DNA from 3 places in the Paenibacillus sp. N3/727 genome. Region 1 is predicted to be linked to each of the others. Evidence: riboswitches for the same ligand, from Rfam matches in the RefSeq annotation. Region 1 holds a riboswitch; each other region holds the start of a gene.
The links. Region 1 has a riboswitch for cyclic di-AMP ahead of MNQ98_RS11680 (C40 family peptidase). Riboswitches for the same ligand answer to the same signal wherever they lie in the genome.
Positions count from the first base shown of each region.

Region 2: linked by a shared signal. The riboswitch ahead of MNQ98_RS28310 (hypothetical protein) and the one ahead of MNQ98_RS11680 (C40 family peptidase) in region 1 are both predicted to bind cyclic di-AMP.
Region 3: linked by a shared signal. The riboswitch ahead of MNQ98_RS25105 (TrkH family potassium uptake protein) and the one ahead of MNQ98_RS11680 (C40 family peptidase) in region 1 are both predicted to bind cyclic di-AMP.

Region 1 is NZ_CP093336.1:2,586,061-2,589,337, reverse strand. It holds gene MNQ98_RS11695 (carbohydrate ABC transporter permease) at 1-59, opposite strand, end outside; gene MNQ98_RS11690 (hypothetical protein) at 316-648, opposite strand; gene MNQ98_RS11685 (GNAT family N-acetyltransferase) at 778-1,050, shown strand; gene MNQ98_RS11680 (C40 family peptidase) at 1,198-2,067, opposite strand; cyclic di-AMP (ydaO/yuaA leader) riboswitch at 2,075-2,215, opposite strand; gene MNQ98_RS11675 (endonuclease MutS2) at 2,826-3,277, shown strand, end outside.
Region 2 is NZ_CP093336.1:6,067,517-6,070,793, forward strand. It holds gene MNQ98_RS28305 (hypothetical protein) at 1-194, opposite strand, end outside; cyclic di-AMP (ydaO/yuaA leader) riboswitch at 311-474, opposite strand; cyclic di-AMP (ydaO/yuaA leader) riboswitch at 804-1,006, shown strand; cyclic di-AMP (ydaO/yuaA leader) riboswitch at 1,110-1,277, shown strand; gene MNQ98_RS28310 (hypothetical protein) at 1,401-1,811, shown strand; gene MNQ98_RS29980 (potassium-transporting ATPase subunit F) at 1,978-2,034, shown strand; gene kdpA (potassium-transporting ATPase subunit KdpA) at 2,065-3,277, shown strand, end outside.
Region 3 is NZ_CP093336.1:5,393,927-5,397,203, forward strand. It holds gene MNQ98_RS25100 (potassium channel family protein) at 1-389, opposite strand, end outside; gene MNQ98_RS25105 (TrkH family potassium uptake protein) at 406-1,749, opposite strand; cyclic di-AMP (ydaO/yuaA leader) riboswitch at 1,812-1,954, opposite strand; gene MNQ98_RS25110 (CPBP family intramembrane glutamic endopeptidase) at 2,231-3,277, shown strand, end outside.

The sequences.
Region 1 (3,277 bases):
TTCCTCTTAGACATAGTCCTTTGATTGGAAAGGTATTTCCCTTCTGGGGTGGATGACAAACAGCCCCTCCTCCTCTCTAGATTGAGATCCGGATTGAATGACGAATGGATGCACGCTCGCTCTAATCCATTCTGTAAATGGTTATGTGGACGAATCCGGAATATGTTGTTTTTTTTATACGTCAATTTATTACCGCAAGAAGAAACGTATCTGGCATCCTACATAAGGATGAAGAGCGTTTCTTCGAAAAAAAACCAAAAAACTGCGGGATTTCCGCAGGTTCTGGTTGCAATTCCTTCCATCCTGCGGACCTATTTATAACAGCAGGCTTATTGTCAGCAAATTAAACAAGGCCAACGGTAGAATAGGATTGAAAGGCGCATAAGGTCCCGGGTTGAAACCGGGGGAAAATCCTGGATAGAAACCACGCATGCTATCAGGTGGATCCATACTCAAATACACAAAATTCACATCCACCCCTACTACGACACCCACGATAATCTCATTGTGCACCGTGTGGACTTGCACTTTTCGATTAACCACGTTTTTCATCGCATGATGTACTTTTTCCATATGTTGTTTCATCGAATGTGCGGTATGTTCATCGCATTGGTAAACGACATGGTGACTCGGGTATGTTGTTGTCATATGTTCACTCCTTTAATCGTCCTTACCCTCATTGTATGCATATGCCAGATACAGGGTGTATGCCTATTTGTTTTTCGTTTAAGGGCAGGCAGATTAGGGTAAAGTAGTCCCAATAAAGGAGGAGATTATATGTCCGAAATGAGATCAGAGAATGGGCGTTTTTATTTCGAGGAGAAAGGAACTACAACAGCCGAGGTTTCATTTTCACCGATGGGAGTTCAGGTCATCAGTATCGACCACACATTTGTATCCCCATCGCTGCGCGGAAAAGGAATTGCAGAGCAGCTAATCCGTGGAGTCATCAGCCACGCCCGCAGTGAGAATCTGAAGATTATTCCTTCTTGTTCTTATGCAGAGCATCATTTCGACAAGTTTCCAGAAGATCGTGATGTATTACAATAAATGTTCTGTTTTCGTAATAAAAAAACGATTTAGTCTTTTAGCGTCTCCTAATTTGGGAAAAGATTTGTCGTATGGACGTAAAGAAGGGGCTGTCCCGAAAGTCATCACAGATGACCAGAAGACAACCCCTTTTTTTGTTATGAGAGATCATTTAAAAATCCGATTTGCGCCGTTATATTTAGGTCCCCAATAGGAGCTGTTTATGCTGGCAATCGTTACTCCGCTGCTAGTGGCAGAAATAAATTTATTGTCACCGATATAAATGCCTACATGAGATGTTGAAACTTTGTTGGTAATGAAAAATACGAGATCCCCTGGTTTTAGATTGCTCTTTGACACTGGAGTTCCGTAATTGTTATGCATCGATACGGAGCTATGAGGTAGACTGACACCCATCTTGCCATACACATATTTCACATAACCGGAACAATCAAATCCGGTGGATGGCGAGGCGCCTCCCCATATGTATTTGGTTCCAAGATACTGCTTAGCAATCGAAACAACCTGATTTCCTTTGGAGCTGTTATGTACTGGTGCTGTCCATGCAGGAGCATGATTTTTGCCATCAGTACTGATGATCGCAATTTTATTTCTAGAATCCCACTTCAAAGAATAGCCGAACGCTTCCGAGACAAACCGAACAGGCACAAAAGAACGGCCATCAACGACCCGCATGCTTGTGTCCATTACAACTTGCTTAGAACCAACTAAAGCTATATTGGAGCCGGATTTGAGTACGATAGTCTTGCTTCCCTTTTTAATCGTTACTTTGGATCTTGAAGAACTAAGCTTCTCATGCTCAACGGTAGAGCCCATCTTCTCTGCAATCATTCGAATAGGTACCTGAGTGAATCCTTTACTGTCAACAAAAGGTTGCTCGTCTGGAAAAGAAACTAAGGAATCGTTAATTTGTACCTTAATTGAAGAAGTAGCAGCGCTCACGTAGTCAGGACTAAGAACTAATGTTGAGACGACAATCGCCCCTGAAAGTAATACCGATTTCAGTAAGTTATTCATGATGTTATGTTATCCTCCCTGTTGCTTCCGAGGTTAGTTGACGGATTCGGAAAGAGGTATTTCCTAGTTTACAAGAAGAAACATTCACCCCATATAAAGCTCCCCCGTACCAAACGTTATGCTCGTCTGGATTCAGCACTAAATAAACCAAGCTAACTATTTTAAAGTAACATACCCAGCTCTTTGATATAGGTCGAAATTGTGTCTATTTTATGAAATTATGAACAGATTGTAACTTTTGGAGCGGAATTGATACTTTTTCGATACTTATATTACTATTTAGTCACATATAAAATTTCCCATGGGAATTCTAGCTTGACTTTTTCCAAAAGTAAACCGTATATTAATGTCATACCCTCTTAATAAGGAGAGATTTTGATGTCGGTGGTCGTTCTTAACTAACCAAATTTCATACGATTGGAAAATTCCTTTTTTTCATGGCCTGAAAAGGCTATGTTTATTTTCTTATGGTTTTTTCCATCTGTGTAATTAGTTAAGAACAACGGATATCAATTGAAGCCCGGGAGGTCTATCCTGTTTTGGCGTCTTTTCATCCGTGCTGAGTTCAGCACGGATTTTTTGGTAAATAGGACTGCGTACAGTAAGTGCTGGCAGCTTTATTTCCTGTGGAGACGATCAACTTCAAGGCGGACTGACTAAAGGCAGAGAGTGAACCTACGTTCATTCTCTGCCTTTTTTTTGTTTTTCACGGGCTCTTTCAGGCAAATATACACCAATACAAAGGAGTTTGATCCCAAATGAATTTAGCTACAATGAAATTGCTGCAATACGACAAGGTCCAAACCGAACTGGAACGCTTTGCCGTCTCATATCTCGGGAAAAATCACATTCGTGAGATGACCCCTCTCACCCAGATTAAAGCAATCCGGCTTAGGCTGGATGAAACTTCTGAAGCTAGTACACTGCTCCGTGCAGGGGCAAGTATACCGATCCCTTCCTTAGAGGGGATAGAACCTGTCCAGCAACTGCTCGGGACTGGTTATGTGCTTACTGAACGCGACTTCGGCCATATTCAGCAATTTCTGCGCAGCTGCAGACAGCTCATACGTTATATGGCCACCAAGAGCGAAATTGCTCCAATGGTAGCCTCATACGCCTCTTCAATGTATGAACTCCCTTCATTGCTCTCAGAAATCGAACGCTGTATTTATAGCGGCCGTGTTGTTGATGGTGCAAGTAAGGAACTTGC
Region 2 (3,277 bases), 2.9 Mb from region 1:
AGTGCATACTCCGCATAGCCAGAAGCACCGCTACAAGATATTTTAAACAATCCACAGTTCGTACTCTTATCGTTCCACGGAATATCCTGTTCAGCCGAGTTACCGTCAAAACGGAAAATCTCCATATAACGTATCGTAGTTTCGTGTAGTTTATGTTCCGTTAATTGCGGTAAAGAGTCTGTTATTTTAGCCATCTCACAGTCTCCTTTTCTAGGGTTCAATTGCAGCACAAAAAGCCTGAAAGAGCAGAGAAACCCGCTCCCCAGGCGCTGAATGCGGCACAATCGTGCCACCTAAAGTATGATGGGTCGTGTTCTCTCCCAATACGCTTACGAGGTTAGCTGTCGGATTCGGGCTTGAGAGTGCCCTACCCTGTGCTTGCGCAGCAAGCTCTAAGGATTCACCCCATTCACCATTAATTATGGTGAGATTGGTTCCCCCGCCTCCCTTTCGGGAACTCAGCGTGTAGATTATATGGTTAAAGTTGGATGAATCATACGTCATTGTCCCTTTCAAAGTAAATGTTCATTTATGGTCTATAAATTCAAAATATCGACGAAAAAGCCAAAAGAAAACGTGTACATTAGGGCTTGACATCGATTATCCATACAAATGCACAGTATTTTACCACTTTACGAAAAATTAACGAAATACAGAGAAATACAGAGTATGAAGCAGTATTCGGGTGATCGAACTTCTTTCCCGCAGCTATCCGGTTAAAAAACACCTCAAATGTGCCTCTCCCTCGATTTACATTACGAACCGCCAGACGTATGATACGAATCATGAATTGAACAATGTTTTCTCATGAATCGCTGAATTCCCTTGCTAGGCAAGGGAAACGGGGGAACCAAACAAGGAGATGCGCCAGGTGGTGTGAGAGCCACCATTGAACATCTCCAGGGGTGAATCCTGATCCAAAGACTCCATGAAATTCGGATCAGGTAGGGCGACTCTCACCGCCCGAATCCGACAGCTAACCTCGTAAGCGTTGAGTTAAGCAGTCACGCATTTAATTGACGCGGTCTGCTCACAAGGAGAGGATGATGAAGCTTGTGATCGAGAAACACGACCACAGGGCTTGATGCCTCTGTGGTTTTTTACAAAATGCTTTTTATTCGCTGAGTCCTTGAATGGAAAAGGAACGGGGGAACCAAACGAGAGACGTGTATTTCTCTCAGGGGTGAATCTCATCGGCAGGATAACTGCCTATGGGTAGGGCGACTCTCACGCCCGAATCCGTCAGCTAACCTCGTAAGCGTATCGAGAGAGGCAACGATTGTCGTGTGCAAGGCACGGTGTATTTCACTGTGTCATCAGAAGCCACGGGAAGAGTGACTCTCCTTCCCTGTGGCTTCTTTTTTGTTGCCTTCTCTTTCTAGTAATCAGGAGGAGAAAACATGGAAAAATTGCAAGATCTGATCATCGTATCCGCTCCAACCAAGGCAGGGGAGGAATTCGTAACCCAGCTTATTCGAAATAAAATTCCGTTTGCAGCCATTGTGAACAACCGGGCAGAGCAAGATCGTCTGGATAAGCTTGGAGCCAAAAACATGATCTTGATCGACACTACTGATGAACAAACCTGGATCATTCCCGAGTTTTCCGTCAGCAAGGTGTTCCTGTTTGAAAGCAGTCTGAACCTGTGCTGCCGTTATTTGCGGATTTGCCGTACATGGACCTCAGATCCGATCTATGTCATCACTCATTCAAGCAATCCAAGATTAATTTATAAAGGACTTGGCGCAACAATCGTGCTGCACACGAACCATACCAATGTTTCCTTCTTAATTTCATCACTCGTCAGCTAGCCACTATTATTTATTAAATATGTTTTGGAGGGATTGACATGCAGGATCTGTGCATGGTGCTCATTCTAGGAGGAACTTACGCACTGTTCACCTTGTTTTTATCCTGGTGCGGACGCGTGGTCAATGAACCGGAGGCTGATAACCAATGATCATCATTATGGCATTTATGATCTTTATTTTTCTGTATTTGATTTACGCGCTGATTCACCCGGAAAAATTCTAGGGGTGTTATTGAAGGAGGAAGCAATCAATCATGGGCATTGTACAAATTGCCATCGTTATTCTGGTTCTGGTGCTGCTCGTTAAGCCTCTCGGAACCCATCTGTATAATGTGTTTCGCAATGAAGCCAACGGCACAGATAAATGGTTCTCCTGGGCGGAGAAACCGATTTTCGCATTGATCGGGCTTAAAGAACGCAAGGGTATGAGCTGGAAAGTATATGCGATCAGCTTTGTGATAACCAACATCGTGCTGGTCGCGGCCGGTTATCTCATTCTAAGGCTACAAAAGATACTGCCGTTCAATCCAAACGGGATCGACAACATGGAGCCGACGCTATCGTTCAATACCATTATCAGTTTCATGACCAATACGAACCTGCAGCACTACAGCGGTGAATCGGGTCTCTCCTACTTCTCTCAGATGGCCGTCATCACCATGATGATGTTCACATCCGCTGCTACCGGACTGTGTGTCGCGATCGCATTTATTCGAGCGATTACCAGCAAAGGTACAACAATAGGCAACTTCTTTGAAGATTTTGTTAAGGCACATACACGAGTATTGATTCCACTAGCCTTTGTCGTGGCTATGGTGCTCGTTGCGCTGCATGTTCCACAAACCTTGAAACCTACCATTAATGTAACGACGCTTGAAGGCGCCGAGCAGCAAATTTCAGTTGGTCCAGTGGCTGCACTGGAATCCATCAAACATCTAGGCACGAACGGCGGCGGACATTTCGGCGTCAATTCGTCTCATCCGTTTGAAAATCCTAATCCGCTGACTAACGTAATCGAAATTTTATCAATGTGGTGTATTGCGGCGGCTCTGCCTTACACGTTCGGTTTATTTGCAAAGAACCGCAAGCAGGGCTGGATTATTTTCTCAGCCATGATGGTTCTGTTCATCGGATTCCTGTCACTTGCCTACATGTCTGAATCCAGCGGCAATCCGGCGATGAATCGACTTGGAATTGATGCTTCCCAAGGCAATATGGAGGGCAAAGAGGTCAGGTTCGGTATTGCCCAGTCTGCTCTGTTTACGACCGTAACCACAGCGGCCACAACCGGATCGGTCAATAACATGCACGATACGCTGACACCGCTTGGCGGTATAACACCGCTGTCTCTCATGATGTTGAACTCTGTCTTCGGCGGAAAAGGCGTCGGTCTGATGAATATGTTAATGTACGCCATTCTGGCCGTGTTCCTCGCCGGACTCATGGTTGGACGAACGCCGGAGTTTC
Region 3 (3,277 bases), 2.8 Mb from region 1:
GCAACTCTTATTCCCATATCTCTCTCCGGAAAAATTACCCGGTCAACACCCAGCTTTTCCAATGCCCGGCCGTGCAATACGGATATTGCCTTGGCAACGACGGTGGCTACACCTGACTCCTTCAGAAGAATTGCCGCCAAAATACTCGTCTGGATCTCGTCACCTATTGCTACAATGCCGCAATCAAAGTTCCGTATTCCGAGTGATTTAAGTACTTCCTCATCCGTCGCATCGGCAACCACGGTATGGGTGAGGAACTCACTCATATCCTCGACCACTTCTTCATCCCGGTCGATCCCGAGTACCTCATAACCTAAATCCATCAGCTCAAGCGCCAGACTTGATCCGAATCGCCCGAGCCCTATTACCACAAACTGCTTCGCTTTCATTTCTCAGCCAATCTCCTTATCCAATAATCATTTTTCCTTCTGGATGACGATACAATTCCTTACCCTTTTTAGGGCCTAATGCATATGCAAGCGTTAGAGGCCCAAGTCGTCCCGCAAACATCGTAATGCTAATCAGAAGTTTTCCGAACAATGACAAGTGCGGTGTCAATCCCATCGACAGACCCACTGTGCCAAACGCGGATGTTGCCTCGAACAGTATAGAGAGAAAGCTGCTATCTTCTGTCGTTGAAAGAATCATGGCTACGGTGATTACCAGCAACAGAGCAAGCAGCGTAATTGTCAGGGCTTTAAGAACCCGTTCCTGAACCAGCCGATACCGGAACAGCACAATCTCATCTTTGCCCCGCATCATAGCAATGACAGCAGCGATCATCATCGTAAATGTCGTCGTTTTAATCCCGCCCCCCGTTGATCCCGGGGAAGCTCCTATAAACATCAGAATAACTATGAAAAACTGTGTAGCCTGACGCAAACCGGTTATATCGAGCGTATTGGCTCCTGCTGTTCTCGGCGTGACCGATTGAAAGAAGGAGCCAAGAATTTTTCCGCCCCAATTCAGCGATCCTAATGTTTTCGGATTCGTGAATTCAAATATGAATATGACAACTGCCCCTATCAAAATAAGCGCGCCTGTCATGGATAAAACCACCTTGGAATGTAATGACAGCTTGCGGTTTTTTTTATAATCAACTAGATCAGCCATAACGATAAAACCAATTCCTCCGGATACGATCAAGAACATAACCACAAAATTGACAAGCGGGTCGTACACAAACCCGGTCAAGCTTCCAAAATGACCGAACAGATCAAATCCCGCATTGTTAAACATCGTTACTGCATGAAATATTCCGTAGTACAAAGCTTTCCCGAAAGGCATATCAAATGCCCAGCGAAGGGTCAGCAGCAGTGCTCCACAAGCTTCAATCACCAATGAATACAGCAGAACCCTGCGGATTAGTCGGACGATACCCTCCATCGATGACTGATTCATCGCTTCCTGCAGGACAAGACGATCTTTTAATGAAATACGGCGCTTTAATACAAGCGCAAACAGCGTGGCCATGGTCATGAAACCCAAACCGCCTATCTGTATCAGGAGCATGATGACTACCTGTCCGAAGGAACTGAAGAATGTCCCTGTATCCACCACCACAAGACCGGTAACACAGGTCGCGGATGTCGCAGTGAATAAGGCATCCATAAAGTTCAGCGGTTCCCCTGTCGTATTGGCAATCGGCAGCATTAGGAGCAAGGTTCCAATCGTGATAATTCCTCCGAACCCCATAACAAGAATCTGCGGTGGCGACAAGCGGAGCCAAAATAATTTGGAAGTCAACATATTCACCTCTTCAAAAAAGTCAAAGAAAAAAAGACACTGGAAATCCAATGCCTTACGCGTTTGGGTTCCTGTGCTGCAGCCTACGAGGTTAGCTGACGGATTCGGGCATATCACAGGTCGCCCTATTCACTGCTATACTGCAGAGAAATTCACCCCAATTAAATGGTTCCCCCATTTTCGTTACGAAATTCGGCTGATCTATTCAATTAACATGATGTGATTATAACGCAATACCCTTAAGAACCCAAAGCCGCTTTTAACGTAAATTAACTTAAAAAAGAACGAAATTGGGCATATTCAGGAGTAGTAGCACATGGTTTTCTGAGGTTTTCGAAATCTTTCCTTCGTTTTCATCGTATCTTTCATAATTTTGAATGGATAAGCCGTTTGCAGCTTTCATATCTATGTTATATTGACTTTATGTCTCCATGAAAGAAACGTCTCGAACGGTTTCTAACCCCTATTACCAAGGAGGAATGACATGAATAAAGCAGGACAGCCCCTTAAACTTCAGTCGAACAAAAAACCTTTAATGGTGCTCGGGGCAATCGGCCTGATTCTGTTTCTAATTTTTCAGGTATTCCCGTCTACTGCCTCTGACACGCTAGAGGTAAAAGCTCCCGAGATGATCACCAAAGAGGCAGCGGCAGAGGCCGCTGAACGCTTCGTACAGGAACAGCTGCAGTACAGCATCGCACCAGGTAAAGAACCTCTCGTTACATATCAATCCCGCTCCGATGTGTACGGATACCTATCCAAAGAAAAGTTGCTGACCGAATATAACAAAAAGTTCGAAAGCAAGTATCCTTATGATGTTTATCGAGTAAGGTTTGATCAAAATGATGGGACAGCTTTAAATGTGGATGTACATATGCAGAACAAGGGTATCGCCGGATTTTCCTATGATATAGCCGGCTCCAGTTACGAAGGGGCCATGCTGCAGATGGGCGGCGTACGAACGCAGATGCTCCTGATGATCGAAGGCGGCATATCGCTAGCCGAGAAGGAGGCGCTTGCTGCACCTTGGCTTCACCGAGCGGGTTATGATACGTCCAAGCTTGAACAAATTACTGGCGAAGGGGAACCTGGTCTGAAATATGAGGACCCGGAAGCTAAGATCGGTGACTCCCGTCTTCAGCTGAACTTCTCCTTTGAAGACCGCCAACTGCGTTCGTACGAGCCTGTATTTTCCGTTCCTAGTGCTCACACCGCCTATGTGGAGAAGCAGACTCTTAACGCCACCTTGCTTACATTGCTGGGCTACGGATTGTTTACACTGGTTTTAGGCGTTCTGGCAATCGTCTACAGTGTAAAAACCAGTGCTCACACTTCATTTAAAAGGGGTATTTTCCTTGCTTTACTGTTGTTTGTTATTCAAATGCTGAACACTTATAACCTGCTGCCAGTCTTTAAAGCAGACGGAATGAGCGATGCCAGCATTAAAGGTATCATGATCTTTTATGTGGGCTACTCCCTCGTATTCTCAGCCCTGCTCTACTTCTCACTCGTCGGAGGGAACGGATTGTGG